Regions from separate parts of the Streptomyces sp. NBC_00704 genome, predicted to be linked through region 2. Evidence: riboswitches for the same ligand, from Rfam matches in the RefSeq annotation. Region 2 holds a riboswitch; each other region holds the start of a gene.
What was found. Region 2 has a riboswitch for cobalamin ahead of OG802_RS30525 (ABC transporter substrate-binding protein). Riboswitches for the same ligand answer to the same signal wherever they lie in the genome.
Positions count from the first base shown of each region.

Region 1: it holds a riboswitch for cobalamin, as region 2 does, so the genes downstream of both, OG802_RS23750 (ribonucleoside-diphosphate reductase subunit alpha) here and OG802_RS30525 (ABC transporter substrate-binding protein) in region 2, are expected to answer to the same signal.
Region 3: it holds a riboswitch for cobalamin, as region 2 does, so the genes downstream of both, OG802_RS28215 (CbtB domain-containing protein) here and OG802_RS30525 (ABC transporter substrate-binding protein) in region 2, are expected to answer to the same signal.

Region 1 covers NZ_CP109000.1:5,428,372-5,438,932, forward strand. Annotated here, with positions in the region: gene def (peptide deformylase) at 1-516, shown strand, start outside; gene cyc1 (epi-isozizaene synthase) at 802-1,899, shown strand; gene OG802_RS23735 (bifunctional albaflavenone monooxygenase/terpene synthase) at 1,896-3,266, shown strand; gene OG802_RS23740 (GlxA family transcriptional regulator) at 3,277-4,242, opposite strand; gene OG802_RS23745 (ribonucleotide-diphosphate reductase subunit beta) at 4,517-5,551, opposite strand; gene OG802_RS23750 (ribonucleoside-diphosphate reductase subunit alpha) at 5,551-7,935, opposite strand; cobalamin riboswitch at 8,059-8,194, opposite strand; gene OG802_RS23755 (GNAT family N-acetyltransferase) at 8,247-8,753, opposite strand; gene mctP (monocarboxylate uptake permease MctP) at 8,860-10,485, opposite strand; gene OG802_RS23765 (DUF3311 domain-containing protein) at 10,482-10,561, opposite strand, start outside.
Region 2 covers NZ_CP109000.1:7,035,758-7,046,318, forward strand. Annotated here, with positions in the region: gene OG802_RS30510 (FKBP-type peptidyl-prolyl cis-trans isomerase) at 1-134, opposite strand, end outside; gene OG802_RS30515 (superoxide dismutase) at 374-1,015, shown strand; gene OG802_RS30520 (IS30 family transposase) at 1,142-2,335, opposite strand; cobalamin riboswitch at 2,660-2,835, shown strand; gene OG802_RS30525 (ABC transporter substrate-binding protein) at 2,890-3,939, shown strand; gene OG802_RS30530 (FecCD family ABC transporter permease) at 3,936-4,949, shown strand; gene OG802_RS30535 (ABC transporter ATP-binding protein) at 4,946-5,770, shown strand; gene OG802_RS30540 ((2Fe-2S) ferredoxin domain-containing protein) at 5,748-6,140, shown strand; gene OG802_RS30545 (hypothetical protein) at 6,235-6,465, opposite strand; gene OG802_RS30550 (DUF5994 family protein) at 6,470-7,030, opposite strand; gene OG802_RS30555 (PP2C family protein-serine/threonine phosphatase) at 7,727-8,965, shown strand; gene panD (aspartate 1-decarboxylase) at 9,323-9,742, shown strand; gene OG802_RS30565 (GNAT family N-acetyltransferase) at 9,808-10,155, shown strand.
Region 3 covers NZ_CP109000.1:6,493,768-6,504,328, forward strand. Annotated here, with positions in the region: gene OG802_RS28195 (family 43 glycosylhydrolase) at 1-1,101, opposite strand, end outside; gene katG (catalase/peroxidase HPI) at 1,311-3,533, opposite strand; gene OG802_RS28205 (Fur family transcriptional regulator) at 3,601-4,035, opposite strand; gene OG802_RS28210 (cysteine desulfurase-like protein) at 4,139-5,368, opposite strand; cobalamin riboswitch at 5,514-5,672, shown strand; gene OG802_RS28215 (CbtB domain-containing protein) at 5,710-5,931, shown strand; gene OG802_RS28220 (CbtA family protein) at 5,951-6,715, shown strand; gene OG802_RS28225 (histidine phosphatase family protein) at 6,866-7,501, opposite strand; gene OG802_RS28230 (allantoin permease) at 7,747-9,534, opposite strand; gene OG802_RS28235 (cobalt-precorrin-6A reductase) at 9,885-10,561, shown strand, end outside.

The DNA.
Region 1 (10,561 bases), 1.6 Mb from region 2:
GTCGTCGGCAACCCGGTGCTGCACAAGGAGTGCGCCGACGTCACCGCGTTCGACGAGGAGCTGCGCAAGCTGGTCGCGGACATGTTCGCCTCGCAGCACACCGCCGAGGGCGTGGGCCTGGCCGCCAACCAGATCGGCGTCGGCCTGAAGGTCTTCGTCTACGACTGCCCCGACGACGAGGGCGTGCGGCACACCGGCGTCGTCTGCAACCCCAGGCTCGTGGAACTGCCCGCCGACCGGCGGCGGCTGGACGACAGCAACGAGGGCTGTCTGTCGGTGCCGACGGCCTACGCGCCGCTCGCCCGCCCCGACTACGCCGAGGTCACCGGGCAGGACGAGCACGGCAACCCGATCAAGGTGCGCGGCACCGGGTACTTCGCACGGTGTTTGCAGCACGAGACGGACCACCTGTACGGGTACCTGTACATCGACCGGCTGTCCAAGCGGGAGCGCAAGGACGCCCTGCGGCAGATGGCCGAGAACGAGCCCCGCTACCCCGTGGTGGCCAACGACTGAGTTCGGCCCGCCTTCACACGACGCCTGGCCGGGATGCCTCCCGGCCAGGCGTCGTTCGTGTGTCCGTAGGACGTTGGATCGTTTACGCGCATGTACCGCACATCTGCTGATCCATAACCAGTCACCTGGGGGCGGATTCTCAGCATCTTGGGGTAGTGAATGAAGCAAATCCGTTCCCAGAACGGTCAGTTGTAGTGCTGAATGGGAAGTGCGGGGATACGCAACGGCGCACGCCCGGCACGGGGGGAGGGGTGTGCGCCCACTGGCGGCTGAGAGGGGTTGTTCGTGCCAGCTTTCCCATACAGCACCACATACAGCACCACTGCGACGGTGACCGCGCCCGCGGTGCCACCTTCGCTCTCTCTTCCGGTCATCGAGGCGGCGTTTCCCCGGCAACTGCATCCGTATTGGCCCCGGTTGCAGGGAAGAACCCGCTCCTGGCTGCTCGAAAAGCAGTTGATGCCGGCGGACAAGGTCGCCGAATATGCCGACGGTCTGTGCTATACGGACTTGATGGCCGGCTACTACCTCGGGGCACCCGACGAGGTGTTGCAGGCCATCGCGGACTACAGCGCGTGGTTCTTCGTCTGGGACGACCGGCACGACCGTGACGTCGTGCACGGCCGGGCCTCGTCCTGGCGGCGACTCAGGTTCCGCTTGCACGCGGCTCTGGACTCCCCGGGGTCCCATCTGCGCCATCCGGACCCGCTGGTGGCCGGACTCGCGGACGGGGTGGCCCGGCTGTACTCCTTCCTTCCCGACACCTGGAACGCGCGGTTCGCCCGTCACTTCCACACGGTGATCGAGGCGTACGACCGGGAATTCCACAACCGGGTCGAAGGACGGGTGCCCGGAGTCGAGGAATATCTCGCGCTGCGGCGGCTCACCTTCGCGCACTGGATCTGGACCGATCTCCTGGAACCGAGTGCGGGGTGCGAACTCCCGGCCCCGGTGCGCAAACACCCGGCCTATCGGCGGGCGGCCCTGCTGAGCCAGGAATTCGCCGCCTGGTACAACGACTTGTGCTCATTGCCCAAGGAACTCGCGGGCGACGAGGTGCACAATCTCGGAATCTCCCTCATCACCCATGAGGGAATGACCCTGGAACAGGCCGTTGACGATCTGCGCGGGCGCATCGACGCCTGCATAGCGGAATTCATGGTCGTGGAGAAGGATGTACTGCTTCTCGCTGACCGGCTCGACGACGGAACAGTGCGCGGAAGGAAACTCGCCGCCGCCGTCAGGGCCTGCCTCGGAAATATGCGCAACTGGTTCAGTTCCGTCTACTGGTTCCACCACGAGTCGGGCCGCTACATGGTCGACAGCTGGGACGACCGGTCCACGCCCCCGTACGTCAACAACGAAGCGGCAGGTGAGAAATGACCGTCGAGTCCGTGAAACCCGTGACCCCCGGGACCGGGGAACCGAGTGAGCCACCGGTGGCCGGTGGCGGGGTTCCGCTCCTCGGGCACGGCTGGAAACTCGCCCGTGACCCGCTGGCCTTCCTGACCCGGCTGCGCGACCACGGCGATGTCGTGCGCCTCAGGCTCGGCCCCAAGACGGTGTACGCCGTCACCTCGCCGGAACTCACCGGGGCCCTGGCGCTCAGCCCGGACTACATCATCTCCGGGCCCCTGTGGGAGTCCCTGGAGAGCCTGCTCGGCAAGGAGGGCGTGGCCACGGCCAACGGGCCGCTCCACCGCCGCCAGCGGCGCACGATCCAGCCCGCGTTCCGGCTCGACGCCATCCCCGGCTACGGGCCGATCATGGAGGAGGAGGCCCACGCGCTCGTCGAACGCTGGTCAAGGGGCGAGGTCCTCGACGTCACCGCGGAGGCCTTCCGGGTGTCGGTGCGCATCTCGGCCCGCTGCCTGATGCGCGGCAGCTACATGGACGCCCGGTCCGAGCGCATCACCTCCGCGCTGGCCACGCTGTTCGCCGGCATGTACCAGCGCATGGTCGTGCCGCTCGGACCGCTTTACCGGGTGCCGGTTCCGGCCAACCGCGAATTCAACCGGGCGCTGGCCGATCTGCATCGGCTGGTCGACGAGATCGTCGCCGACCGCAGGGCATCCGGTCAAAAACCGAACGATTTGCTGACGGCTTTGCTGGAGGCGAAGGACGAGAATGGCGATCCCATCGGGGAACAGGAGATCCACGACCAGGTCGTCGCGATACTCACCCCGGGCAGCGAAACCGCCGGTTCCGTGGTCATGTCGTTGCTCCATGTGCTCACCGAGCACCCGGATCAGGTGGACAAGATCCGTGAAGAGGTGAAAAACGTTGTCGGCGACCGGCCGGTCGCATTCGCCGACGTCCGAAAGCTCCAGCACACCGCCAATGTCGTCGTCGAGACCATGCGGTTGTATCCCGCCGTATGGATATTGACCCGGCGCGCGGTGACCGACACGGAGCTCGGCGGATACCGCATTCCCGCCGGATCCGACATCGTCTACAGCCCGTACGCGGTTCAGCGCGACCCGCGGTCGTACGAGCGGCACACGGAGTTCGACCCCGACCGCTGGCTGCCCGGCCGGTCCCCGAACCTGCCGAAATACGCCATGACGCCGTTCGGCGTGGGCAATCGCAAGTGCCCGAGCGACCACTTCTCGATGGCCGAGCTGACACTGATCACGGCGGTGGTGGCGAACGCGTTCCGCTTCGAGCCGGCGGCCGGCTCCGACAACCGGACGCACATCGGCATCACGCTGCGGCCGCGCCGGCTGCTGCTGCGGGCGATACCGGGGTGAGGGCCGCGGCTCAGGCCACGGCCCGCGGACCGCGGAACGTGCGGCGGTAGGCGTTGGGGCTCGTCCCCAGCGCCTGCACGAACTGGTGGCGCAGCGCGCCCGCCGTGCCGAACCCGGCGCGCCAGGCGATCGCGTCCACCGTCTCGTCCGTCGCCTCCAGCAGGTGCTGGGCCAGCAGCACCCGCTGGCGCAGCAGCCACCGGTAAGGGGTGGTGCCCGTCTCCTGCTGGAAGCGCCGGGCGAAGGTGCGCGGGGACATGTGGGCGCGTTCGGCCAGCTGCTCGACGGTGACCTCCTGGTCGAGGTGCTGCTCCATCCAGGCCAGCACCTCGCCGACGGTGTCGCACCGCGACCGGGGCAACGGCCGCTCGATGTACTGGGCCTGGCCGCCGTCCCGGTGCGGCGGCACCACCATCCGCCGGGCGATCCGGTTGGCGATCTCCGGGCCCTGCTCCTTGCGGACGATGTGCAGACACGCGTCGATGCCCGCGGCCGTCCCGGCCGAGGTGATCACCGGGTCCTCGTCGACGTAGAGCACGTCCGGCTCGACGCGCGTGCGCGGGTACTGCCGGGCCAGCTGCTCGGCGTGCCGCCAGTGCACCGCGCAGCGCCGCCCGTCCAGCAGGCCCGCCGCGGCCAGCACGAACGCGCCGGAGCAGACGCTGAGCACGCGCGTGCCCCGCTCCACGGCCCGGCGCAGCGCGTCGAGCAGCTCCGGCGGGAACTCCCGGCCGGCGTACGCGTCCCCGGCGGGCACGGCGATCAGGTCGGCGCTCTCCAGCCGCTCCAGACCGTGCCGTGTGTTCATGGTGAACCCGGCGTGGGTGCTCAGCGTCGGCCCTTCCGCCGAGGCGACGGCGAAGTCGTAGACCGGCAGCCCCTCGTCGCTGCGGTCGATCCCGAAGACCTCGCAGACCACGCCCAGTTCGAAGGGGTGCACACCGTCCAGGAGGATCGCGGCGACGTTGTTCAGCATGCCGCCAGTGTGCACCCGAAGTGGCAGTAATTTGAAGGTGTACGGCAGTCCTGCCACTGTCAGGAGTGTCCGGCGCGTACGACGCTTACCTCATGAACGCACTCAGTGAGTACCTCACCGTCCTGGCCGTCGCCCTCCTCCTCGCGGGTCCGGCGCTCGTGGGACTTCGCCACGAGCGCCGGATCGACCGTCAGATCGAGGCGGCGCGGACCGCGCGGACCGCGCGGACCGAGGGGTCCGGCTCCGAGGGGGCCGCTCCTCCCGCGGTCCGGTCTCAGAAGTCCTCGTCCAGGTCGACGGTGCCCTCGACCGCGACCTGGTACGCCGACGGACGGCGCTCGAAGAAGTTGGTCAGCTCCTGAACGCCCTGCAACTCCATGAAGGAGAACGGGTTCTCCGAGCCGTACACCGGGGCGAAGCCGAGCCGGGTCAGACGCTGGTCGGCGACGCACTCCAGGTACTGCCGCATGGAGTCGGTGTTCATGCCGGGCAGGCCCTCGCCGCACAGATCGCGCGCGAACTGCAGCTCGGCCTCGACGGCCTCCCGGAGCATGTCGACGACCTGCTCCTGGAGCCGGTCGTCGAACAGCTCCGGCTCCTCCTTGCGCACGGTGTCGACCACCTCGAAGGCGAAGCTCATGTGCATCGTCTCGTCGCGGAAGACCCAGTTGGTGCCGGTCGCCAGGCCGTGCAGCAGACCGCGGCTGCGGAACCAGTAGACGTACGCGAAGGCCCCGTAGAAGAACAGGCCCTCGATGCACGCGGCGAAGCAGATCAGGTTGAGCAGGAAGCGGCGGCGGTCGGCCTGGGACTCCAGCCGCTCCAGCTTCTCGACCTCGTTGATCCACTTGAAGCAGAACCCGGCCTTCTCGCGGATGGACGGGATGTTCTCCACCGCGTCGAAGGCGGCCGCCCGGTCCTGCGGATCGGGCAGGTAGGTGTCCAGCAGCGTCAGATAGAACTGGACGTGCACGGCCTCCTCGAACAGCTGCCTGGACAGGTACAGGCGCGCCTCGGGGGAGTTGATGTGCTTGTACAGCGTCAGCACGAGGTTGTTCGCCACGATCGAGTCGCCCGTCGCGAAGAACGCGACCAGCCGGCCGATCATGTGCTGCTCGCCCTCGGACAGCTTCGCGAGGTCCGCGACGTCCGAGTGGAGGTCGACCTCCTCGACGGTCCAGGTGTTCTTGATGGCGTCCCGGTAGCGCTCGTAGAAGTCGGGGTAGCGCATCGGGCGCAGCGTCAGCTCGAAGCCCGGGTCGAGCAGGTTCTTCTCGGTCTTCGCGGTCGTCTCGGGTGCGGTGGACATCACTGGCAGGCCTCGCAGGACTCGGGGTTCTCAAGGGAGCAGGCGACGGCGTCGGGGTCGGCCGCCTGCTGCACGGGGACGGCCGCCTCCGGCTGCGCCTGGGCCCGGGCCGCGCGCGCGATGCGGGTCGCCGGGCGCGAGCGCAGGTAGTACGTCGTCTTCAGGCCCGACTTCCAGGCGTACGCGTACATCGAGGACAGCTTGCCGATGGTCGGCGTCTCCAGGAACAGGTTCAGGGACTGGGCCTGGTCCAGGAACGGGGTGCGGGCGGCGGCCATGTCGATCAGGCCGCGCTGCGGGATCTCCCACGCCGTGCGGTACAGGTCGCGCACCTCGGCCGGGATCCACGCGAAGCCCTGCACCGAGCCGTTCGCCTCGCGCAGCGCCTCCCGGGTGCGCGCGTCCCACACGCCCAGCTCCTTGAGCTCCCGCACCAGGTACGAGTTGACCTGGAGGAACTCGCCGGACAGCGTCTCGCGCTTGAACAGGTTGGACACCTGCGGCTCGATGCACTCGTAGACGCCCGCGATGGAGGCGATGGTGGCGGTGGGCGCGATGGCGAGCAGCAGCGAGTTGCGCATGCCGGTGGCGGCGATCCGCTCGCGCAGCGCCGCCCAGCGCTCGGGCCAGGCGAAGTCGACGCCATAGTGGTCGGGGTGCAGCACGCCCCTGGCGGTCCGGGTCTTCTCCCAGGCGGGAAGGGGGCCGTTGCGCTCGGCCAGTTCGGCGGAGGCCTCGTAGGCGGCGAGCATCACGCGCTCGGCGATACGGGTGGACAGGGCCCTGGCCTCGGGCGAGTCGAAGGGCAGCCGCAGCTTGAAGAAGACGTCCTGGAGGCCCATCGCGCCCAGGCCGACCGGCCGCCAGCGCGCGTTGGAGCGGCCCGCCTGCTCGGTCGGGTAGAAGTTGATGTCGACGACGCGGTCGAGGAAGGTGACGGCGGTGCGGACGGTCTCGTCCAGCCGCTCCCAGTCGATGTCGCCGGCCGCCGTGTCGACGAACGCGCCGAGGTTCACCGAGCCCAGGTTGCACACGGCCGTCTCGCCGTCGTCGGTGACCTCCAGGATCTCCGTGCAGAGGTTGGAGGAGTGCACGACGTGGCCCGGCTCGGCCGTCTGGTTGGCGGTGCGGTTGGCCGCGTCCTTGAAGGTCATCCAGCCGTTGCCGGTCTGCGCCAGGGTGCGCATCATCCGGCCGTACAGGTCACGGGCCGGGATGGTCTTCTTCGCCAGGCCGTCCGCCTCGGCCTTGCGGTAGGCCGCGTCGAACTCCTCGCCCCACAGGTCGACCAGCTCGGGCACGTCGGCCGGGGAGAACAGCGACCACGGCTGGTCGGCGTTGACCCGGCGCATGAACTCGTCCGGGATCCAGTGCGCGAGGTTCAGGTTGTGCGTGCGGCGGGCGTCCTCACCCGTGTTGTCCCGCAGCTCCAGGAACTCCTCGATGTCGGAGTGCCAGGTCTCCAGGTAGACGGCGGCCGCGCCCTTGCGCCGGCCGCCCTGGTTCACCGCGGCGACGGAGGCGTCCAGCGTCTTCAGGAACGGCACGATGCCGTTGGAGTGCCCGTTGGTGCCCCGGATCAGCGAACCGCGGCTGCGGATGCGGGAGTACGACAGCCCGATGCCCCCGGCGTGCTTCGACAGCCGGGCCACCTGGTGGTAGCGGTCGTAGATGGAGTCCAGCTCGTCCAGCGGGGAGTCGAGGAGGTAGCAGGACGACATCTGGGGGTGGCGGGTGCCGGAGTTGAAGAGCGTGGGGGAGGACGGCAGGTAGTCCAGCCGGCTCATCAGCCGGTAGAGCGCGGCGACTTCGTCCAGGGCGCGGGCGCTGTCGTCCTCGGCCAGACCGGCGGCGACGCGCAGCAGGAAGTGCTGGGGCGTCTCGACGACCTTGCGGGTGAGGGGGTGCCGCAGCAGGTAGCGGCTGTGCAGGGTGCGCAGTCCGAAGTAACCGAAGCGGTCGTCGGCCGCGGTGTCGATCAGCGCGTCGAGGCGGGCCGCGTGGACGCGCACGAACGCGGCGGTGCGGTCGGCGATCAGGCCCTCGCGGTGGCCGACGGCGACCGACTCGGTGAACGACGTGACGCCCTGGGAGGCGGCCTCCGCGGCGATGCCGATCGTCAGCAGCCGGGCGGCCAGCTTCGAGTACGCGGGGTCCTCGGAGATCAGGCCGGCGGCCGCCTCCGTGGCCAGCTCGCGCAGCTCCGCGGTGATCTCGGCGGCGCCCCGGGCGGACCGGCCGCGCAGGGCCGCGGCGGCGACCCGGCCGGGGTCGGCGTCGGGCAGATCGGCGGTCAGCTCGGTCAGGGTGCGCAGCAACGCGGTCCCGGGACCGTCGGTCTTCAGCTCGGTGACTGAGGCCGGTTCGGCGGGCGCGATGGTCACGTGGGGCTCTCCCTCGCTCGGCAGGGGGCCTTGCGCAGGGCAGGGGGCAGCACACGAGCGCGCGGGGGCGTCGCGTCCACCGGTCCACTCCGCGAGACCCGGACGTCAGGGGCCCGGACCGGACGGCCGGGCACGCTGTCGGCAGGATCTCGGACTGAACAGGCGTGCGCATACGGGTATGGATGCACGCGAGTACACCGTTGCGGGACAGTTCCGGATTCGCACCGGATTCCCCTGCGGCGACAGCGAGCATGAGCATACATCTTGTGCTCGTCCGTCACGCCACCCCCAGATGTTGTGTCGAGGTGGTTTCAGAGCGTCAACTGATAGGTGAGCAGAGTGAGGTCGTCCAGGTCCGGCACGGGATTCCAGTCCCGCTCGGGTGTGCGGACGAAGCCGAGACGTTCGTAGATCCGGTGCGCGGTGCGCATGGCGCGCTGACTCGACAGGACGACGGCCGTGCAGCCCGGCGTGGCCCGCGCCCGGTCGAGACAGGCCCGCACGAGCGCCTCCCCGGCTCCCCGGCCGCGCGCCGCGTGCGCGACCGCGAGCGCCCGGATCTCGGCCTCGCCGGGCCGCGCGATGTCGGCGACCGGACCGGGACCGGCCACGAAGGTGACGCCCCCGAGGAGCCGGTCGCCGTCCACGGCCACCAGGACCTCGGCGGCGGCCGCCCGCGCGGCGACGTCCTTCAGCACGGGCAGGTACGGGTCCTCCTCGCCGTAGTCGAGGAGAGCGTCCCGGAGGTAGGCCTGAGCGGTGATGTCGCCGAGGGGGGCGTACTCGGCGGGCAGCGCCTTCCTGATCCGTATGTCCATGCGGCGCAGTGTGCCGCAGACGCACGCGGGCGGGCCGCCGGATTTCTCCGGCGGCCCGCCCGTGCCGAACACGCGGCCACGCGGCCCGTGAGGGCCCTCGGCGTGGCTAGTGCGAGGCGCCCGCGGTGGCCGGCGGCAGTTCGACCTGCACGCCCGGGTCGCCCGCGTCCGCCGCGTAGTCCTCCGGCTTCGTCTCGTCGATCCCGTCGGGGGCCTTGGCCGCCTTCAGGACGAACGTCAGGACGACCGCGACGACGACGTTGAGGACGAACGCCGTCAGGCCGATGTAGCCGATCTCCCCGATGCCCGGGATCTCCTTGGAGGAGCCGCCGAAGTGCTTCTGCGTGGGGGAGGCGACCCCGTACGCGGCGAAGGTGCCGTAGACCATGCCGACGGCCCAGCCGGCGAGCAGCGCCCAGCGGTGGAACCAGCGGGTGAACAGGCCGCCGACCAGGGCCGGGAAGGTCTGCAGGATCCAGATCCCGCCCAGCAGCTGGAAGTTGATGGCGACCGTCTTGTCCATGGTGAGGACGAAGACCAGCGCGCCCACCTTCACCAGCAGCGAGACCAGCTTGGAGACCTTGGTCTCCTGGGCCGGCGTCGCGTCCGGCCTGATGAAGTCCTTGTAGATGTTGCGGGTGAAGAGGTTCGCGGCCGCGATCGACATGATGGCGGCCGGCACCAGCGCGCCGATGCCGATGGCCGCGAACGCCACACCGGCGAACCAGGACGGGAACATGTCCTCGAACAGCTGCGGGATCGCCAGCTGCCCGTTGGTGACCTTGACGCCGGCCGCGATCGCCATGAAGCCCAGCAGGGCGAGCAGGCCCAGCATCAGCGAGTACAGCGGCAGGATCGTGGTGTTGCGGCGGATCACCTCACGGCTGCGCGAGGACAGCGTCGCGGTGATGGAGTGCGGGTACATGAACAGCGCCAGGGCCGAGCCCAGCGCGAGCGTCGCGTAGGTCCACTGGCCCGGGTCCGCCGGGGCGAGCGCGCCGCGCGGCTTGCCCGTCGCCGGGTTGGTCTGGCTGAACGCCTCGCCGGCCTTGGCGAAGATGTCGTCGAACCCGCCGAGCTTGACCGGGATGTAGATGATCGCCACCGCGATGACGATGTAGATCAGGGTGTCCTTCACGAACGCGATCAGCGCGGGGGCCCGCAGACCCGAGGAGTACGTGTAGGCCGCCAGCACGCCGAAGGCGATGAGCAGCGGCAGGTCCTTCACGAACCAGTTGGTGTTCTCGCCGCCGCCGACGCCCATCACGTCGAGCACGGCCTGGATGCCGACGAGCTGGAGCGCGATGTACGGCATCGTCGCCAGGATGCCGGTGACGGCGACCGCCAGCGACAGGCCCTTCGAGCCGAAGCGGCCGCGCACGAAGTCCGAGGTCGTCACATAGCCGTGCTTGTGGGACACCGACCACAGGCGGGGCAGGAACGTGAAGATCAGCGGGTAGACGAGGATCGTGTAGGGCACCGCGAAGAAGCCCGCCGCGCCCGCCGCGTAGATCGCCGCGGGCACCGCGACGAAGGTGTACGCCGTGTAGAGGTCCCCGCCGAGCAGGAACCAGGTCACCCAGGTGCCGAACGACCGTCCGCCCAGGCCCCATTCGTCGAGGCTGTCGCTTTCGGCCTTGCGCCAGCGGGCGGCCAGGAAGCCCATGACCGTGACGGCCAGGAAGAAGAAGATGAAGACGGCGAGCGCGACGCCGTTCACGCCGTCCTTCACTCCGACGCACCGCCCTTCGGAGAGGAGGAGCCGGCCTGCCCGGAGGCGCCGGCGGAGGCCGGGGCGGCGGCCGCGC
Region 2 (10,561 bases):
CCCACGTAGTGGACCCTGACCACCATGCCCGGCTTGACCTCGACCCCGCCGCCCACGACCAGGTCCCGGACAACCAGCTCGCCAGGGGCGTCCCCCTCCGGAACGTCGACCTCGGGTTTCGTCGGTTCGCTCATCGCAGCCTTGCCACTCTCCGTCGACGGCCGTCAGGCCGGCGGCCGGACACATGAACACCTCGTGCGGTAGACGGCCACGCTACCGGGAGCGCGCGGAGAAGCATGAGCCGTGGCCGCCGAGTTCGCGCCCGGACGGGACACGTCCGGCGTCCTGGGTCCGACGCCTATCGGCAACGCGTTGCTTGTGCTGTTAACGTGCAACTGCACATCACTCGCAATAACGTCGGAGGACGTTGGACATGGCGGTTTACACGCTCCCGGAGCTTCCTTACGACTACGCGGCGCTCGCCCCGGTGATCAGCCCGGAGATCATCGAGCTGCACCACGACAAGCACCACGCGGCGTACGTCAAGGGCGCGAACGACACGCTGGAGCAGCTGGCGGAGGCGCGGGACAAGGAGTCCTGGGGCTCGATCAACGGCCTGGAAAAGAACCTGGCGTTCCACCTCTCCGGGCACATCCTGCACTCCGTCTACTGGCACAACATGACCGGTGACGGCGGCGGCGAGCCGCTGGAGAAGGACGGCACGGGCGAACTCGCGGACGCCATCGCCGAGTCCTTCGGCTCCTTCCGGAACTTCAAGGCCCAGCTGACCAAGGCGTCGGCGACCACCCAGGGTTCGGGCTGGGGCGTCCTCGCCTACGAGCCGCTGTCCGGTCGTCTCATCGTCGAGCAGGTCTACGACCACCAGGGCAACGTGGGCCAGGGCTCCACCCCGATCCTGGTCTTCGACGCCTGGGAGCACGCCTTCTACCTGCAGTACAGGAACCAGAAGGTCGACTTCATCGACGCCATGTGGGCGGTCGTCAACTGGCAGGACGTGGCCAGGCGTTACGCCGCCGCCAAGGAGCGGGGCGACAGCCTGCTGCTCGCGCCCTGAGCGCGTGAGCGCATGAGCGCGTGAGCGCGACCTGCGCGTGATCGTCTTCTCACCCTCGGCACGGGGGACGGGAATGCCCCCGCAAGCCTCCGGCGGATTCTCGGGGTCCTCGCAACACCTGATGGCTTATGCGGCCGTCAGTAGATCACGCAGGCGCTCGGCTGGGGTTCTCCAGCCGAGCGTTTTGCGTGGCCGGCCGTTGAGTTGCTGGGCAACGTGTTCGAGGTCTGCGGGACTGTGCGCGGAGAGGTCGGTGCCTTTGGGGAAGTACTGCCGCAGCAGGCCGTTGGTGTTCTCGTTCGATCCGCGCTGCCAGGGCGAGTGGGGGTCGCAGAAGTAGACTGGCACGCCGGTGGCCACGGTGAACTGCTTGTGCGCGGCCATCTCGCAGCCCTGGTCCCAGGTCAGCGAGCCACGCAGGTGCTCGGGCAGGGTCTGGATCAGCGGCACCAGCACATCGCGGACTTCCTCGGCCGTGTGCCCGCCGGGCAGATGTCCGAGCAGGACGTAGCGGGTGGAGCGCTCGACCAGGGTCACTATCGCGCTCTCGCTGCGGGGGCCGACGATCAGATCGCCTTCCCAGTGGCCAGGAACAGCCCGGTCCTCGACCTCCGGCGGCCGCTCGGAGATCATCACCATCTCGTCGACGAAGCGGCGAGTGCGCTGCTCCGGGCTGCGGTGGGGCTTGCGGCGGGTGCGTCCGGTGCGCAGCGCCAGGGCGACCTCGCGGCGCAGTCCGCCGCGGGCCTGGACGTAGACCGCCTGGTAGATCGTCTCCGGACTCACGCGCATGCTCTCGTCGTCGGGGAACTCGATGAGCAGAGCGTGGCAGATCTGCTCGGGCGACCAGCGTTCCTGGAGCTTGGCCGTAGCGAAGTCGCGCAACGCTCCTTCCCGGGCCAGCTTGGAGTCCTTTGGACGCGACCGGCTCTTCGCCCATGCCCGCTGGGCTTGGTGCGGCCGGTAGACGCCGTTGACCGCACGGGCGTCGATCTCACGCTTGACGGTGGAGGCCGGCCGGCCGAGTGCCCGTCCGATCGCGCGCAGCGAGCGGCCCTCACGGCGCATGTCGGCGATCAGCTCCCGCTCGGCCACGGTGAGGAAACGGGGGTGCAGCCCGGCCTCGACCGCGGCAACGGACGGCTTCGACGCGGCAGTAACGATGGTGATCACACCGGTCGTATAGTCGATCAGGCGGCCGTCTGCATGCAGGCGCGAGTGGCCGATCTGCCGGATCCCTTGGTCCCAGTCCCGAGCGGTGCGCTCGTGGACGCCGACCTGCGCGGCGGCATCGCGGCGATGGACTCCGGCCGCACGCAGCCGCTCGTACTCCGCCCGACCGGGATGCCCGGATGTGCCGGGCTTGCCGCGACCTCGGACACCAGCCTGACGGGCCCATCCGAACGCCGTATTGCGGTTCACTCCGACTGCGCGAGCGGCAGCGGTGATGCCGCCGTCCTCCCGATCCAGCGCCTCGAAGAACTTCGCCTTCAGCACCTCAAAATCCACGATCCCCGCAACTCCCTGAACTCCAGGGTGTTGCGGGGATCAATAGAACCCGCCTCCGGCTTGCGGGGGCCTTCCGTTGAACCGCCTGCGGATGGCACCCGTGACCCACCGCACGACCTGACCCGGCGATCGCCTTGATAGCCTCGACAGGCCAGTCGAGCCACACCCGAGGCCAGGGAATCCGGTGCGAATCCGGAGCTGACGCGCAGCGGTGAGGGGGACGGGCGGGGCACGACGCCACTGGGGAACCGGGAAGGCGTCCCGTCCGGACGAACCCGAGTCCGAAGACCTGCTGGCACCTCCGCGCCCCGGCGCGGGGGACGTCCGCAGGCCAGGCTCCGCGTACGAGCCCCGACCCCAAAGGCATACCCGTGCTCCGCACCCCCGCTCTTCTCCGCGCTCCGGCGCTCGTTCTCGCGTCCGCCCTGCTGCTCACGGCCTGCGCCTCCTCCGGCGGCGATGGCGCGAGACCGGAGGCGACCTCCGCCGCCGGCCGCCCGGTCACGATCGACAACTGCGGCCACGAGGTCACCCTGAGGTCGGTCCCCGAACGGGCCGTCTCCCTCAACCAGGGCACCACGGAGATCCTGCTCTCCCTCGGCCTCGCCGACCGCATGGCCGGTACGGCGACCTGGACCGACCCGGTGATGAAGGGCGTGGAGGAGGCCAACGCGTCCGTGCCGCGCCTCGCCGACAACACGCCCTCCTTCGAGAAGGTCCTGGACGCCGAACCCGACTTCGTCACCGCCTCGTTCGTCTCCACCCTGGGCAAGGGCGGGGTCGCCACCCGCGAGCAGTTCGAGAAGCTCGGCGTGCCCACGTACGTCTCACCGTCCGACTGCTCGGGCAAGGACAACGACAGCGGCGGCGACGGATCGCGCAGCGAGCCGCTCACCCTCGACGCCGTGTACGGCGAAATCCGCGACCTGGCCCGCGCGTTCGGCGTCGAGGAGCGCGGGGAGAAGCTCGTCACGCGGCTGAAGCAGCGGGTACGCACCGCCACCGCCGCACTGGACGCCTCCGACGTCTCACTCATGTACTGGTTCGCCAACTCCCAGTCGCCCTACCTGGCCGGCTGCTGCGGCGCGCCCGGCGCCATCACCCGCGCCGTCGGAGCGAAGAACGCCTTCTCCGACACCCACGACGAATGGCCCCAGATCAACTGGGAGACCGTCGCCGACCGTGACCCCGACGTCATCGTGATCGGCGACCTGACCCGCAAGCAGCAGACCGCCGAGACCGCCGCCGCAAAGATCCGCTTCCTCGAGACCCACCCCGCCACGCGCAACCTGAGCGCAGTGCGGAAGAACCGGTACGTCCTGCTGAGCGGCCAGGCGATGAACCCGTCCATCCGCACGATCGAGGGGATCGAGAAGGTCGCGGCCGGTCTGCGCGACTTCGGACTCGCCAAGTGAGCGTCCGCACACTCGTGTTGTCGGTCTGCGGACTGGCCGCGCTGCTGGCCTCCACAGCCGTGGCTGTGACCATCGGACCGGCCGACATCTCCACGGGGGACGTCTGGGCGGCCGTCGCGGCCCATCTCGGCCTCGGCGAGAGCACGTTGGCCCCGCTGCGCGACGGCATCGTGTGGAACCTGCGGATGCCGCGCACGCTGCTCGCCGCCGTGTGCGGGGCCGGGCTCGCCGTGTGCGGGACGGTCATGCAGTCACTGCTGCGCAACCCGCTGGCCGATCCGTTCGTGCTCGGCGTGTCGTCCGGTGCGTCCACGGGGGCGGTCGCGGTGGTCGTGCTGGGAGTGGGCGGGGGAGCGGTGTCCCTGTCGGCGGGCGCCTTCCTCGGCGCGCTGCTCTCCTTCGCCCTGGTGCTGCTGCTCAGCCACACCCTCGGGGGAAGCACCGACCGAGTCGTCCTGTCCGGGGTGGCCGCCATGCAGCTGTTCTCCGCTCTGACCTCCTTCATCGTCCTCACCTCGGCCGGCGCCGAGACCACCCGGGGCGTGCTGTTCTGGCTGCTGGGCTCGCTCACCGGCGCCGACTGGGGACAGGTGCTGCTCTGCGCCGGCGTACTCGCCGTCGTCCTGGCCGTCTGCCTCGGGCACGCCCGCACCCTGGACGCCTTCGCCTTCGGCGACGAAGCCGCCGCCGGACTGGGCGTCCGCGTCGCCCGCACCCGCCTGGTACTGCTCTGCGCCACCGCGCTGCTCACCGCCGCCCTGGTGAGCTGCGCCGGCGCCATCGGCTTCGTCGGCCTGGTCCTCCCGCACGCCACCCGCGCTCTCACCGGCTCCGGCCATGCCCGCCTCCTGCCGGTCACGGCACTGACCGGAGCCGTGTTCCTGGTGTGGGTGGACACCCTCGCCCGGACCGTCCTCGACCCCCAGGAGGTCCCGGTGGGCGTGGTGACGTCCCTCATCGGCGTCCCCGCATTCGTGGTCGTGCTCCACCGCGGACGGAGAAGGACATGAGCAGCCTGCACGCGGACCGCGTCGCGAGGCTCCTCGCCGACAAGGTCGTCGTCGACGGCGTCACTCTCGTCCTGCGTCCCGGCGAGACCGTCGGCCTGCTCGGTCCCAACGGCTCGGGAAAGTCGACGCTGCTGAGACTCCTCGCCGGGATCCTCGAACCCACCGCCGGAGTCGTCACCCTGGACGGGCGCCCGCTGTCCGAGGCCGGGCGCAGGGCCACCGCCCAGCGGATCGCCACCGTGGAGCAGCACGCCCACACCCAGACCGAACTGAGCGTCCGCGACGTCGTGTCGCTCGGCCGCATCCCGCACCGCCGCGCCTGGACGCCCCCGACGGCGGCCGACACACGGGCCGTCGCGAAGGCCCTGGCGCGCACCGGCCTGACCGACCGGGCCGAGCAGTCCTGGCACACCCTCTCCGGCGGCGAACGCCAGCGCACCCAGATCGCCCGCGCCCTCGCCCAGGAACCCCGCGAACTCCTCCTCGACGAACCCACCAACCACCTCGACATCCAGCACCAGCTCGACCTGCTGGACCTCGTCGCGAGCCTGCCGGTCACCACCGTGATCGCCCTGCACGACCTCAACCTCGCCGCGATGTACTGCGACCGCCTGCTCGTCCTGCGCGACGGCCGCGCCGTCGCGGAAGGCACCCCGGCCGAGGTCCTCACCACCACCCTCATCCAGCAGGTCTACGGCGTCCGCGCCGAGGTCACCCACGACCCCGGTCATCCGGTGATCCGCTTCCTGCGTCCGGCGACCCATGACGAATTCCCCACAGTGAGAGGAGCTGGGACGAGTGACGTCTCGACAGACAGCTGAAGAAGGGCGCCCGGAGCACACCCCGGCCCCGCCGGCACCGTGCCGCATCGTCGTCTGCCGGGACTGCTGCTGCGGAACCCCGAAGGTGACCGGAGTCGATCACGACCGCCAGACCGCGCGCCTGGCCGAGAACGCTCCCGTACGCATCGCGGCCTGCCTCGACGTGTGCGAACACGCCAACGTGATCGTCGTCCAGCCCTCCGCCGCCGCCCGCGCCGCCGGAGCCCGCCCGGTCTGGCTCGGCCTCGTCAACGACCCCGACGCCACCGACGACATCGCCGCCTGGGTGCAAGCCGGCGGCCCCGGCACAGCCCCCTGCCCCGACATCCTCGACCTCTACGCCTTCACCCCGCCCCGCAGGGCGCGATGACCACGTACGCCGACGCTCGCTGCGCCGACGGCCGGCTGTCCGGCGGGGTTGCAACGGCCTGGTTCGTGTGCGGAAGTGCACTTGACCATGTCGCCTACGGGCGCGAGGACGGCTCTCCATCCTCACTGTGTGCGGCGTCGGCAGGAGGGCCCTTCGGTACGGCGGCACGTGGGCTCTTGCGGGTCCGCCGACCGATTCCCGGCAGTGTGTCGCTGTAGTGGAACGCCCCGATCCTGTCGTCGCGCTGTGCGTTGAGCCGGTGGATCAGAACCATTCCCGCGATGATCACGAGAATGATCACGACCACGGTGACGAAGGTCTCCACGTCCTCACCTCCTCGGGGCGTAGCTCGGGATCCCGGTCGCGGCTCTGTCCGCCGAAGCGGCTCCGCCGTCCGTCTCCCATGCGACTTCCCGGCCACGAGCCTCTGCCGTGTCCTGGCTGATGGCCTCGTCGGTGATCAGAGCGCCGGCGGTGCGGACGCCTCCCGGAACGGTCGCCGCTGCCATCAGCCGGGCGGCGGCGGCAGGGTCCGCTTCCGGAGGGATCACCAGCAGGTCCAGGCGGCCCACCGTGTAGGAGAAGAGGATCACTTTGTTCGGGTCCTGCTCGGCGGCGAACCAGCCGACATGCACCGTGTGGCCCGTGACGGGGACCTTGCGTGGGATGACGGGCCAGTGGGTCGGGTTCACGGTGACGTGGGTGATCCGGCCCCAGCACGCGTCCAGTGCGTCCGTCAGTGTGCGGATCTCGCGGCGGAGATCACGGGAGCGGGGCCACCATGCGCCGTCCAGGAGACCTGGAACCGAACCGGTCGGGGTCAGGGACAGCCGGGCCGACGCCGAAGGAAGGCGCTCTTCGATGATCGTGGGTTCGATGGTCGCGGTCATGACGCGGACCCGTCCCCGGGCCTCCTCGCGGAGGCCGGCGTTGTTGCTCACCGGGAACGACACCGACATGGCGGCCGGTGTGCGAAGTACTCCCGGTCCTTTCACTCTACGCCGCTGCATCGGTCCCGGGACGTGTGCGTGAGCAGGCATTTCACCGACGGGCCACGGATCTGCCGGCCGCCTTCGGCCAAGGGCAGAGCGGCGACGAGTGCGCTCGCGGTCAGCGGCGGGCCGTCGTAGCCCGATGCGGCCGCCAGCGGCCGACGGTGTGGCCGACGCCGGAGTCCCGTCGGCGCCCCGGGAACTGTTCGTGATCGACCGAGCGGGCATCCGTCATCGGGCGCCGGCCGGTGGCTTCGGCGGTCATCGGAACAGCACTCCCCCCTCGTACTGCTTGACGATGTTCACGGCGATCGCCGTCACCACGGCGGGCGACAGGCGGTGCGCGGTCGAAGCACAGGACTTCGCTTCGCCGCGTCGCGGTCGGGCACGCCGGCCGAGGTGACCATGACGAACAGCGGTAGCTCCGGTTCTCCGAGCCGTGCGACCCGTCCTTCCCGCGCATCATCTCCGCGCCGGACGTTCACGGATCAGCTCCGCGACACATGGCGTCCTGACTGCCGTGAAGGGCTCACCGATTGACGCTCACCGTGGAGGTTCCCATGCTGTAGGAGGGGAGTGGAAGGGACCACGGCCGTGAGTAGTGGACAGAGTGATCTTCCCCGGCTGCTGACAGCGGCGGAGACGGCGGCACCGGTGGGCGCCGTCGATGTGGTCGCCGAGCACCTGCGGCGGCGTTTCGAGGCCACGAAGGTCTCTTTTCTCATCGTCGACCTGACGGGAAAGTCGGTAGTGCGGCTGTCCACCGCCGGGGTGGTCGAGGGCGGGCGGGAAGCGGAGCGGATTCCCATGTTCGGCAGCGCCTATGAGCAGGTGGTCTGCACCCAGCGGCTGTACCAGGAGGTGAGCGGCCAAGGACAGCGGGTGATCGTGCCGGTCACCAACCGGGGGGACGCGATCGGGCTGCTGGAAGTGCTGCTGCCGGCCGATGCCGGTGAGGGCGTCCTCGAAGGCGTCAAGGAAGCAGCCCACGCCCTGGCCTACATAGTGATCGCCAACGGACGCTTCACCGACCTGTACACCTGGGGCAAACGCTCCCGTCCTCCCACCCTGGCAGCGGAAATCCAGTACCAGCTGCTGCCCCCGTCACTGTCGTGCGAGGCTGCGCAGTTCACCCTGTGCGGGAGCATGGAGCCCTCCGAAGACCTCAGCGGCGACACCTTCGACTACGCCCTGGACCGCGACACCCTGCACGTGTCGGTGACCGACCCCATGGGCCACGACCTCGACGCCGCGCTGGCTGCCACGGTCCTGGTGGCCGGCCTGCGCGGCGCCCGTCGCACGGGAGCCGGCCTGGCCGAACAGGCCCACCGGGCCGACCAGGCCCTGACCGACCACGGGCAGGGGCACGCCACCGGGCAGCTGCTGCGCGTCAACCTCACCACCGGGCGGGCCCAGCTGGTCAACGCCGGCCATCCCTGGCCGCTGCGCGTGCGTGACGGGACTGCGCAGGAGATCGTCTGTCTGGTCGACCCGCCTTTCGGGCTGTCCGAGTCCGCGCGTCACTCCTACCGCGTTCAGGACGTCGATCTGCGTCCCGGTGACCGTCTGCTCATGCTCACCGACGGCATGCTCGAGCGTCATGGGGGGACGGTCGACCTGCCTGCCCTGCTGGAGCACACTCGGGACCTGCACCCGCGGGAGACGGCGCTGACGTTGACGTCCGCCGTCCGTGAGGCCGCCGGAGGTCGGCTCGAAGACGATGCCACCGTGATGTGCCTGGACTGGCACGGCCCTCAGGAGACTGAGCGGCACGTGAACTCGGGCGCGGACCTCCGGCAGGCTTCGGCCGCCCGCGAGAAGCCGTGGCCATGAGCCGTCACTCAGGCGGGGAGCTTCCGCTTCGACGCCACCTTGGATCACCTCCTGCGCGCCATGCAGCGCTGCAGGCCCGCCGACGTTGAGCGCGGGTGCCCGCGCGTCTCTCCAGACCTGATGGGGCGTCAGATAGGTCGGCATGCGATCAGCTTGGGACCGGGCAGTCTTTCCCACGTGGTTCTGACGGCGGCTTCGCGGCAGCTTGGTCGGTGCAGTGTGCGCAGGATGAGGAATCTGCTCACCGCGGCGCTCGATGTTATGGACAGTCTTCGACTCGAAGGCAGGCCAAGGTACAGTGAACGACGCCCCTGACCTGCAGAGAGCAGGCAGGGAGCCGTCTTCCGGGAGTCCAACATGCTGCGCACCATGTTCAAGTCCAAGATCCACCGCGCCACCGTCACCCAGGCCGACCTGCACTATGTGGGGTCCGTGACGATCGACGCCGATCTGCTCGACGCCGCCGATCTGCTGCTCGGTGAACTCGTGCACATCGTCGACATCACCAACGGGGCCCGGCTGGAGACCTACGTCATCGAGGGCGAGCGCGGTTCGGGTGTCGTCGGCATCAACGGCGCCGCCGCCCACCTCGTGCACCCCGGCGATCTGGTGATCATCATCAGTTACGCTCAGGTGACCGACGCCGAGGCGCGGGCGCTGGAGCCGCGGGTCGTGCACGTGGACCGCGACAACCGGATCGTGGCCCTGGGGGCCGACCCTTCGGCGCCGGTGCCGGGCTCCGACCAGGAGCGCAGTCCGCACGCGGTGTCTGTCTGACCCACGGACTGACGCGGCCCCGCGTCGCCTCCGCACGCATCTCACCCATCGCACCGGGAGTGCCCATGAGCGACATCGAGATCCGCGACGACCGTGCGGCGGGCCGCCTCGAAGCCCTCGGTGACGGGGGCGAAGTCGTGGGCCGCGTCGAGTACTTCGTGCTGGAGTCGCCCGCGCCCGCGCTGGTTCCGGTGCACACCGTCGTCGAGCCGGCGCACGAGGGCAAGGGCATCGCCGGGTCGCTGGCGCGCGAGCTGTACGCGCTCTCCGCGCGCGAGGGCCTGCCGGTCGCGCCGCTGTGCCCCTACGTCGTGAAGTGGGCCGAGCGTCACCCCGACGAGGCTCCGCCGGCGGACCCCGCCCTGCTGAGCGCCGCCAAGGAATGGCTGCGGGCGCACCCGGGGCGTTTCTGACGTCCCGCCAGCCACCGGCCACCGACCGCCGCCCGCTGACGGGTGCGGGCAGGCCGGCGTCGTCCGCCCGCCCCTCGCCGTGGGTGGAGGAGTGGGCGTGGGGCGGGCGCGGGCCGGTCCGGCCGTACGGGTGAGTGCGTGGGGCGGCCCCGGGTACGCGGGGGAGTAGATCAGAGTCATGCCCCGCAAGCGGCCGGAGGACACGATGACCGACCCGTACCCCGCCCCCGTCCCGCCCGGACCGACACCCGGCCCGGACCCGGTCCCGCCGGACCCGTTCCCCGTTCCGCCCACGCCCGAGCCGCAGCCGCCCGGCCCTCAGCCGCCCGGGCCGGGACCGACGCCGCCGCAGCCGGTGCCCGCCCCGGACCCGTCGCCGTCGCCGATCCCGCCGGGCCCGGAGCCG
Region 3 (10,561 bases), 540 kb from region 2:
CTTGCCGCTGTTGCGGTTGACGAGGGTGTACGACGTCGGGGTCGTCGCCGTCTCGCCGGACGGGCCGGGCAGCGTCGTGCCGAGCGCGACCGGGGTGCCGAAGTTCGGCGTGCCGTCGGCGTTCCAGGTGAACTTCTGGGCGCGGGTGGTGCGTCCGTTGCCGCAGCCGCCGCTCGCGGAGGAGTTGGCGTGGTAGACGATCCAGTTCTCGGTGCCGTCGGGCGAGGTGAAGAAGCCGTTGTGGCCGGGTCCGTAGACGCCGTTCGCGTCGTTGCGCTGGAACACGGGCGTCTGCTTCTTGGTCCAGGACGCCGGGCTGAGCGGGTCGGAGCCGGTCAGTTCCAGCAGGCCGAGCTTGTAGTCCGCCGTCTGGCAGTAACTCGCGGAGAACGTGAGGAACGTGCGTCCGCCGTGGTAGAGCGGCTCGGGCCCCTCGTTGACCGCCGCGCCCGAGGTCTCCCAGCTCAGCGTGGGGCTGGAGATGACCGTGAAGGCGCTGCTCGCCAGCGTGTACGGGTTGCTCATCGGCGCGATGACCAGGCTCTGCCTGCTGCCGTTCACGGAGCCGCTGCCCACGAGGTACAGGTTGCCGTTCGCCTGGAGCACGCTCGCGTCGATCAGCCAGCCGCCGGGGTCGAGGTTGGAGCCGGTGAGCGTCCCCTTGTGGGTGTACGGGCCCAGGGGGTCGGCGCCCGCGCTCTCCAGGACCTGGGTGCGCTGGAGGTCGCAGCAGGCGGCGCCGCTCGGCGCGGCCGAGTAGTACAGGTACCAGTGGCCGTTGAACTGGTGGATCTCCGGCGCCCAGATGTTGTTGTTGCGGGTCGCGGTGGTGTCCGACCAGACCTGCACGGTGGGCGCGGTGGCGAGCCCGGCCAGCGTGGGCGACTTGCGCATGCCGAGGACGCCGGTGAACGTCGTGGTGATCAGGTAGTAGTCGCCGTTGTAGTACTCCAGCCAGGGGTCGGCGCCCTTGGCCGACTTCAGCGGGTTGGCGTACGGGCGGCCGTCGGCCGCGGACACCGGCTGGGTGGCCGCCACCAGGGCGACGAGGAGGGCCAGCACGCAGACGAGCAGAGATCTGCGGCGGTGGATCCGAGGCATACGGGACCGTCCCTTGTCCGTGAAGCAGCCTGTCCACCATGTTCGTTATTTCGAACATGGTTCGTAACTTCGGCCAGAAGATAAGCGGCGGGCAAGTCGGCGTCAATGGTTTGGACAGCGGGGCGACGCGCCGGGGCGCCCGGTCCGGTCCGTGGACCGGGCCGAGCGCCCCGGGTGTGCGGTGCTCTCGTCGTGCGGGTGTCGTGGGATCAGACGAGGTCGAACCGGTCCAGCTCGCTGACCTTGACCCACGCGGCGACGAAGTCCTTCACGAACTTCTCCTTCGCGTCGTCGCTCGCGTAGACCTCGGCCAGCGCGCGCAGCTCGGAGTTCGAGCCGAAGACCAGGTCGGCGCGGGTGCCGGTCCACTTGACCTCGCCGGTGGCGGCGTCGCGGCCCTCGAAGAGGGTCTGGTCCGACGACGTCGACGACCAGGTCGTGCCGAGGTCGAGCAGGTTGACGAAGAAGTCGTTCGTCAGCTTGCCGGGGGTCTCGGTGAAGACGCCGTGCGAGGACTGGCCGTGGTTGGCGCCCAGCACGCGCAGGCCGCCGACCAGGACGGTCGTCTCGGGCGCGCTCAGGTCGAGCAGGTTCGCCCTGTCGAGCAGCAGGAACTCGGCCGGCAGGCGGTTGCCCTTGCCGAGGTAGTTGCGGAACCCGTCGGCGGTCGGCTCGAGCGCGGCGAACGACTCGACGTCCGTCTGCTCCTGCGAGGCGTCCACCCGGCCCGGCGTGAAGGGGACCTCCACGTCGTGGCCCGCGTCCCTGGCGGCCTTCTCGACGGCGGCCGCGCCGCCCAGGACGATCAGGTCGGCCAGCGAGACCTTCTTCGCGCCGGCGTTGAACTCGGCCTGCACACCCTCCAGGACGCGCAGCACCTGCGCCAGCTCGTCCGGGTTGTTGACCTCCCAGCCGCGCTGCGGCTCCAGGCGGATGCGGGCGCCGTTGGCGCCGCCGCGCTTGTCGCTGCCGCGGAAGGAGGACGCCGACGCCCACGCCGTGGACACCAGCTGAGAGACGGTCAGTCCCGAGTCGAGCAGCTTGGCCTTGAGGGCCGCGATGTCCTCGGCGCCGATGACCTCGCCCTCGGCCTGCGGCAGCGGGTCCTGCCACAGCAGCGTCTCCGCCGGGACCTCCGGGCCGAGGTACAGCGACTTCGGGCCCAGGTCACGGTGGGTCAGCTTGTACCAGGCGCGGGCGAACGCGTCCGCGAACTGGTCGGGGTTCTCGTGGAAGCGGCGCGAGATCTGCTCGTAGACCGGGTCGAAGCGCAGCGCCAGGTCGGTGGTGAGCATCGTCGGGGCGTGGCGCTTGGACGGGTCGTGCGCGTCGGGGACGGTGCCCGCGCCCGCGCCGTCCTTGGCGACCCACTGCTTGGCGCCGGCCGGGCTCTCGGTCAGCTCCCACTCGAAGCCGAAGAGGTTGTCGAAGAAGCCGTTGCTCCACCGGGTCGGCGTGGAGGTCCAGGTGACCTCCAGACCGCTGGTGATGGTGTCGCCGCCCTTGCCGGTGCCGAAGCTGCTCTTCCAGCCGAGGCCCTGCTCGGCGAGCGAGGCGGCCTCGGGGTCGTCGCCGACGTGGTCGGCCGGGCCCGCGCCGTGCGTCTTGCCGAAGGTGTGACCGCCCGCGATGAGCGCGACCGTCTCCTCGTCGTTCATCGCCATCCGGCGGAACGTCTCGCGGATGTCGCGGGCCGAGGCCAGCGGGTCCGGATTGCCGTTGGGGCCCTCGGGGTTGACGTAGATGAGGCCCATCTGCACGGCGGCGAGCGGGTTCTCCAGCTCGCGGTCGCCGGAGTAGCGCCGGTCGTCGAGCCAGGTGGTCTCGGGACCCCAGTAGACGTCCTCGTCGGCCTCCCAGACGTCCACGCGGCCGCCGGCGAAGCCGAAGGTCTCGAAGCCCATCTGCTCCAGGGCCACGTTGCCGGTGAGGATCATGAGGTCGGCCCAGGAGATGGACTGGCCGTACTTCTTCTTGACCGGCCACAGCAGACGGCGGGCCTTGTCCAGGTTGGCGTTGTCCGGCCAGCTGTTGAGGGGCGCGAAGCGCTGCTGGCCGGCGCCGGCGCCGCCGCGGCCGTCGCTGATGCGGTAGGTGCCCGCGCTGTGCCAGGCCATGCGGATCATCAGCGGGCCGTAGTTGCCGAAGTCGGCCGGCCACCAGTCCTGCGAGGTGGTGAGCACCTCGGCGATGTCCGCCTTCACGGCGGCGAGGTCGAGCGCCTCGAACGCCGCGGCGTAGTCGAAGTCCTCGCCGAGCGGGTTCGCCACGGCCGGGTTCTTCGCCAGGATCTTCACGTTCAGCCGCTCCGGCCACCACTGGCGGTTGCCGCCGCCCTGGGTCGGGTGCAGGGCGCGGTCGTGCGCCACCGGGCAGCCACCTGCCTCCGCCGCCTTCGGCTCGGTCACGATCGCGTCATGGTTCTCGGTCATGGGGGAATCCTTCTGGACTGGTCGGATCACATGCTCACGAAACCGCAGGTCGAGGCGCTGCGGGTGGTCAGGTGCGGGCGGTCGAACAGTCGGGGCACAGGCCCCAGTAGATGACCTCGGCCTCGTCTATGGCGAAGCCGCGGTCGTCGACGGCGGTCAGGCAGGGGGCGTGGCCGACCGCGCAGTCGACGTCGGCGACGACGCCGCACGAGCGGCACACGAGGTGGTGGTGGTTGTCGCCCACGCGGCCCTCGAACCGGGCCGGACTGCCCGGCGGCTCCAGGCGGCGCACCAGGCCGGCCGAGGTCAGCGCGTGCAGGGCCTCGTACACGGCCTGCACGGAGATGTGGCCCACGCGGCCGCGGACGCCGGAGGCGATCGCCTCGACGTCCAGGTGATCGCCTTCGCGGACGGTCTCGAGCAGCGCGACCCGGGCGGCCGTCACCCGCAGGCCGGCACCGCGCAGCTCCTCGGCGGTGGTCGGAGTACGGGGGGCTGTCATGACGTCGAACCTACGGCATAAACACGAACGATTCAATAAAACGAACGATGCAAGTCTGGAGAACGCCGCGCGCCGCCGCGCACCGGGCCGTTCACCCCGCCCTTCACCCGGCCGTGCGCGGGGACGCCGGGCGCAGGAACGAGGACAGCCCGTCGAGGAGCCGGTCGACGTCCCCGGCGTCGTTGTACGGCGCGAGCCCCACCCGCAGCGACGGGTCCGGCAGCTTCAGCGCCGCGAAGACCTCGTGGGCGTAGAACGAGCCCGCCGGGGCCACCACGCCCCGCGCCGCCAGATGCGCCTGCGCCTCCCGGGCGTCCCGGCCCTCCAGGGTCATCAGAAGCGTGGGCGTGCGGTCCGCCGCCTTCGAGTGGACGGTGACGTCGTCGCCCAGCGCCCGCAGCCCCTCCTCGATCCCGGCGCGCAGCGCGTTCTCGTGCTCGTGCAGGGACTCCAGCGAGCGCCGCAGCCGCTCCCTGCGGGGCGCGTCCGGCGCACCGCCGTCCAGGTCCGCCAGGAAGTCCACCGCGGCCGTTGCGCCCGCCAGCACCTCGTAGGGCAGCGTCCCGAACTCGAAGCGCTCCGGCACGGCGTCGCTGGAGGGCAGCAGCTTGTCCGGCGCGAGGGCCTCCAGGACGTCCGGCGACCCGGCGAGCACACCGCAGTGCGGCCCGAGGAACTTGTACGGCGAGCAGACGAACAGGTCGGCGCCCAGCGCCCGCACGTCCACGAGGCGGTGCGCGGCGTAGTGCACCCCGTCCACGTGGACCAGCGCGCCGGCCTCGTGCGCCCGGTCGGCGATCCGGCGCACCGGCACCACGGAGCCCAGCACGTTCGAGGCCGCCGTCACCGCGACCAGCCGCGTCCGGGACGACAGCGCCCGCTCGTAGGAGCCGAGGTCCAGTTCCGTGGTCGCCTCGTCGATCTCGATCCAGCGCACGGTCACCCCGGCGCGCTCCGCCGCCTGGATCCACGGGCGCACGTTCGCGTCGTGGTCCAGCCGGCTCAGGACGATCTCGTCGCCCGGCCGCCAGGTCTTGGCCAGGTGCCGTGAGAAGTCGTAGGTGAGCTGCGTGGCGCTGCGCCCGTGCACGACGCCGTTCGCGGGCGCCCCCAGCAGATCCGCGTAGGCGGCCCGGAACCCGGCGACCGCCGACTCGGCGTTGCGCTCGGAGGCGCTGACCGTGCCGCGGTTGGACAGCGGCCCGGTCATGGTCCGGGCGATCGCCTCGGCGACCGGCGCGGGCGTCTGCGTCCCGCCCGGCCCGTCGAAGAAGGCGAACCCGTGGGCGAGGGAGGGGAAGTGGGACCGGAGGGCGACGACGTCGATGGGCATGGCCCCGACTCTGGCACCGGTCGCGCCGCCCCACCAGTGGATCGCGCCGCGGGCCGGCGCCGCCGCGGCCTGCGCGCCCGGCGCCGACGCGTGATCCGGGCCACCCGGCGGCCGAGAACACCGTCACGCCAGGTGATGCGCTATTGGCCATGGACGCGACACACGGTACCGTCGCTCTGATATCGACGACGGAAGTCACGGAAGCCGGTGGGAATCCGGCACGGTCGCGCCACTGTGATCGGTGCGCCGCCCCGCAAGGGCGCGCATCGCGAGTCAGACCCGGGGCCGTCGTCCTGTGCACCACCGAGATGGGACGCGAACTCCCAGAGGAGGCCCTGCCCATGGCGCAGCATGTCGCCCAGCCGACCGCCACCAGCCCTGTCGTACCCGCCAAGCTGCCGCTGAGGGACATCGCCCCCTGGGCCGTCTTCTTCGGCGTCCTGATGCTGGTCCTGCTCTACTTCGTCGGCGCCGAGCAGGGCGCCACGGCCGTGGTCTCCGGCGAGGGCGTCCACGAGTGGGTGCACGACGCCCGTCACCTGCTCGGCTTCCCCTGCCACTGACAAGGGGCGCCGCACCCGCATGAATTCCGCAACGGTAAGAAACCTGCTCGTCCGGGGCATGCTCGCCGGCCTCGGGGCCGGCGTGCTCGCCCTGGTGGTGGCGTACTTCCTCGGTGAGCCGAGCGTCGACAGCGCGATCGGCTTCGAGGAGTCCCACGCCCCCGCGCACGAGCACGAGGTCGAACTCGTCTCCCGCAGCCTGCAGTCCACCGCCGGTCTGGCCACCGGCGTCCTGGTCTACGGGGTGGCCTTCGGCGGCATCGCCGCCATGGCCTACTGCTTCGCCCTGGGCCGCGTCGGACGCTTCGGCCCCCGGGCCACGGCGCTGCTGCTGTCCGGGGCCGCACTGCTCACCGTGTACGTCGTGCCCTTCCTCAAGTACCCGGCCAACCCGCCCGCCGTCGGCGACCACGACACGATCGCCAAGCGCACCACCCTGTACTTCCTGATGATGGTGCTCGGCGTGCTCCTGGCGATCGCCGCGGTCATCGCCGGCAAGCGGCTCGCGCCGAGACTCGGCAACTGGAACGCCACGGTGGTGTCCGTGGCCGGCTTCGTCGTCGTGATCGGCCTGGCGTACGGGTTCCTGCCCGCCGTCAACGAGGTGCCGGCGGACTTCCCGGCCACGCTGCTGTGGCGGTTCCGCCTCTCGTCGCTCGCCATGCAGGCGACGATGTGGGCGGCGTTCGGCCTCGCCTTCGGCGAACTGGCCGAGCGGCTGCTGAATCCCCGCCCGGCGACGAGGCCCGCGGGCACGACCACGACGGCCGCCGCCCCCAACTGACCTGTCCGCAAGGCGGGTCGACCGGTACCGGCACGACGAGAGGGCTCCTGGGACCACCCGGGGGCCCTCTCTCGACGGCGGACGGCGACGACGACGGCCCGCCCCCGGGAACCCCCTCCGCCCGCCCCTCCGACGGCCGATGACGCGGCGTCACGCCCCGTCGGGACAGGCCTCGTCCGGTCGCAGGGGCTCTCCGGTCCGCAGGTTCCAGCGGCCGTCGCGCCCGCTGAGCGAGGTGGCCGTGAGCGGCGGCACGTCGAGCCGCCAGAAGGCCGTCACGGGCGTCCCCAGCACATGGACGACGGCCGCCCGCACGATCTCCGGCTCGACCACCGCGAGGGTGCGGCCCTCCCGCGACGACGACTCCAGCCAGCGGGCCACCCGCGCGCACAGGTCCTCGACGGACTCCCCGCCGTGCGGCGCGCAACCGGGATCGGCGAGCCAGCGCGCCACCGCCTCCGGCTCGGCCGCGCCCACCTCGGCGAGGGTCAGCCCCCGCCAGCGCCCCACGTCCAGCCCGGCCAACTCCACCGGCTCCACCGGCTCGACTGGTTTCGCGGCAGCCGGGGAACCGGCCGCCCGTTCCGGGGCGAGGCCCAGCGCGGCGGCCGTCTCCCGGCAGCGCACGGTGGGAGACGTCACGACCCGCCCGCCCGTGGGCAGCGCGCCGGCCGCCGCGCGGGCGCGGGCCGCCCCGGCGTCGTCGATCGGGGCTCCGTCGTCGAAACGGGCCAGTCGCAGCGACGCGTTCATGGCGGGCGAGACGAAGGTGACACGGCTCGTCACGTGATGCTCCTCCACAGGCGCGCGGTTCGCCGGCCTCCGTGCCGAGAACTTCGCGGTCGGCGGTCGGCGGTCGATCGCCGTGCGGGCAGCGGCCGTTCGGGCGTCGGCCGCCCGGCGTCCTGGCCGCGGCCCCCGACGCGCGCCCGCGGATGCGTACACGGGTGCGACCGGCGTCGGCAAGCTACCACAGGGGCGCGGCGCGCAGGCCGGGCGGCGGGACGGGGCCCGCCGCCCGGCGGCGCGGTTCAGGCGGTCGACGGCCGGGCGGGCAGCACGTGGTCACCCACCGTGTCCGTGCTCAGGCACAGGGAGCAGACGACCGCGTCGTGCGTCGGGCAGGCGGCCACGTCGGGACGCTCGTAGGGCAGGCGGCAGACGTGGCAGTCGTACGTCGTGGCGCTGGGGTTGCCGTCCGCGTCGAGCAGCGGCTCGGCGATGCCGTCGTCCGAACGGCGCAGGTAGTAACGGCCCTTGGTGACGATCGCCGTCAGCGGGGTGAGGACGAACGCGATGACGGCGGCGGCCACGGGGGAGTACGGCTGGAGGGTGTCGCCGAGGGCGTGGAAGTACATCGCGATGGACAGGCCGGACGCGGCCAGGAACGCGACGACGCCGACCGGGTTGACCGCGTACAGCATGCCCCGGCGGAACTCGGGCGCGAGCGGGGACAGCCGGAGCAGGTACTTGTTGACGCCGATGTCCGTGGCGACGGTGACGACCCAGGCGATGGCGCAGTTCGAGTAGAAGCCGAGGATGTCGTTGAGGAAGCTGAACATGTCGGCTTCCATCAGGACGAGCGCGAAGGCCAGGTTGACCAGCACGAAGACCAGGCGGCCGGGGTAGTGCCGGGTGACGCGGGTGAAGGAGTTCGTCCACGCGAGCGATCCGGAGTACGCGTTCGTCACGTTGATCTTGATCTGGCTGATCACGACGAGCGCCACGGCCAGCGGGACGACCAGCCAGGACGGCATCATCGCGTCGAAGGCCCCGCGGAACTGCTGGATCGGCTCGGTGGCCGCGGCGGGGCCGACCTCCGCCAGGATGTACACCGCGAGGAAGACGCCGATGGCCTGCTTCAGCGCGCCGAGGACCACCCATCCCGGCCCGGCCATGACCACGGCCGTCCACCAGGTGCGCTTGTTCGCCTCCGTCTTCGGCGGCATGAAGCGCAGGTAGTCGATCTGCTCGCCGATCTGCGCGATGAGGGACAGGCAGACGCCCGCGCCGAGCAGCACGGGAGCGGTGTGCACCCCGCCGTCCCCGTCGGTGCCCGCGTAGGCCAGGAACCGGTCGACGGTGCCGGGGTCGGTGGCGACGAGGTAGACCAGCGGCGCGACCATCAGCAGCAGCCATATCGGCGTCGTCCACACCTGGAGCTTGCTGAGCGCCTTCATGCCGTAGATCACCAGCGGGATCACCATCAGCGTGGAGACCAGATAGCCCAGCCACAGCGGCAGCCCCAGGCCCAGCTTCAGGCCCTGGGCCATGATCGAGCCCTCGAGCGCGAAGAAGATGAACGTGAAGCTGGCGAAGATCACGCCGGTCAGCACCGAGCCGTAGTAGCCGAAGCCGGACCCGCGGGTGATCAGGTCGAGGTCGATGTTGTAGCGGGCGCCGTAGTAGGCGAGCGGGAACCCGGTGACGAAGATGACGACCGCGGCGACGGCGATCGCGACGAGCGCGTTCCCGGTGCCGTGGGCGAGGCCGATGCCGGCGCCGATGGAGAAGTCCGCCATGTACGCGATGCCGCCCAGAGCGGTCGTCGCCACCACCATCGGGGTCCAGTGGCGGTAACTGCGGGGCGCGAAGCGGAGGGTGTAGTCCTCCAGGGTCTCTTTGGTGGCCTGGGAGGCGGGGGAGCCGGGGCGGGAGTGCGGCGCGGTGGCCGTCGGCGACGACTGCGGGTGCCGGGGCGACTGCGCCGGCTGGGGTGTCTCGGTGGCGCTCATGGGCGGCCCTTCGGGGAGGTGGGCGGTGGGGGACTCCCGGTCGGCGTCCTCGGCATCCGGGGGAGGGGTGGGCCGCGGAGCCATGAGCGGACACGGTAGGAACCGTTTGTTTCTCCGGACGGCGACACGGCGTGAACGCGAGGTAACGGACGGCGGCCCGCGACCGCCGCCCACGGACCCCGGCCGGCGAAATCCTGGTCCCGCCCCCCGCCGTCGCGACCGCGGCTCGCGCCCCCTGAGCCTCGGCCTTTGCCGCCGGACCCCCGGCCGCCCGCCCAGCCCGCCGCTGTCCCGGCCCCGGCCGTCGCCCGTCCGTTCCCCGGTCCGCGGCTCCCGCCGATCGCATGCCGTCGACGGCGCCCCCGTGGTCCGGTGTGCTTGAGTGGGCGCGCTCGCTCCGACCCGTCGCCGCTCATGATCGGACCCGGACTCTCGTGCACGTACTGATACTCGGCGGGACCGCGGAGGCCCGTCGGCTCGCGGAACTCCTCAGCGGCGAGCCGGACTTGACGGTCACCAGCTCGCTCGCCGGGCGGGTGACCGCTCCCCGGCCGCCGGCGGGCGAGGTGCGCGTGGGCGGGTTCGGCGGCGTCGAAGGGCTCGTGACCTGGGTGCGCGAGCACGCCGTCGACGCGATCGTCGACGCCACCCACCCCTTCGCCGGGACGATCGGCTTCCACGCGGCCGACGCGGCCGCCGTCGCCGGTGTCCCGCTGCTCGCGCTGCGCCGTCCCGGCTGGACGCCCGTCGAGGGCGACCGCTGGCACGAGGTCGGCTCACTGGCGGAGGCGGCCGCGTCGCTTCCCGCGCTCGGCCGGCGGATCTTCCTCACCACCGGACGCACGGGGCTGGCGGCCTTCGCCGGACTGGACGGCCTGTGGTTCCTGGCACGCTCGGTCGAAGCGCCCGAGCCGCCCTGCCCGTCCGCCCTGGAGGTGCTGCTCGACCGGGGCCCCTTCACCCTCGACGGAGAGCGCGAGCTGCTGCGCCGGCATCGCGTCGACGTCCTGGTGACCAAGGACAGCGGGGGCGCCGCCACCGCGCCGAAGCTGACCGCCGCCCGGGAGGCGGGGCTGCCCGTGGTCGTGGTGCGCAGACCGCCGGCGCCCAC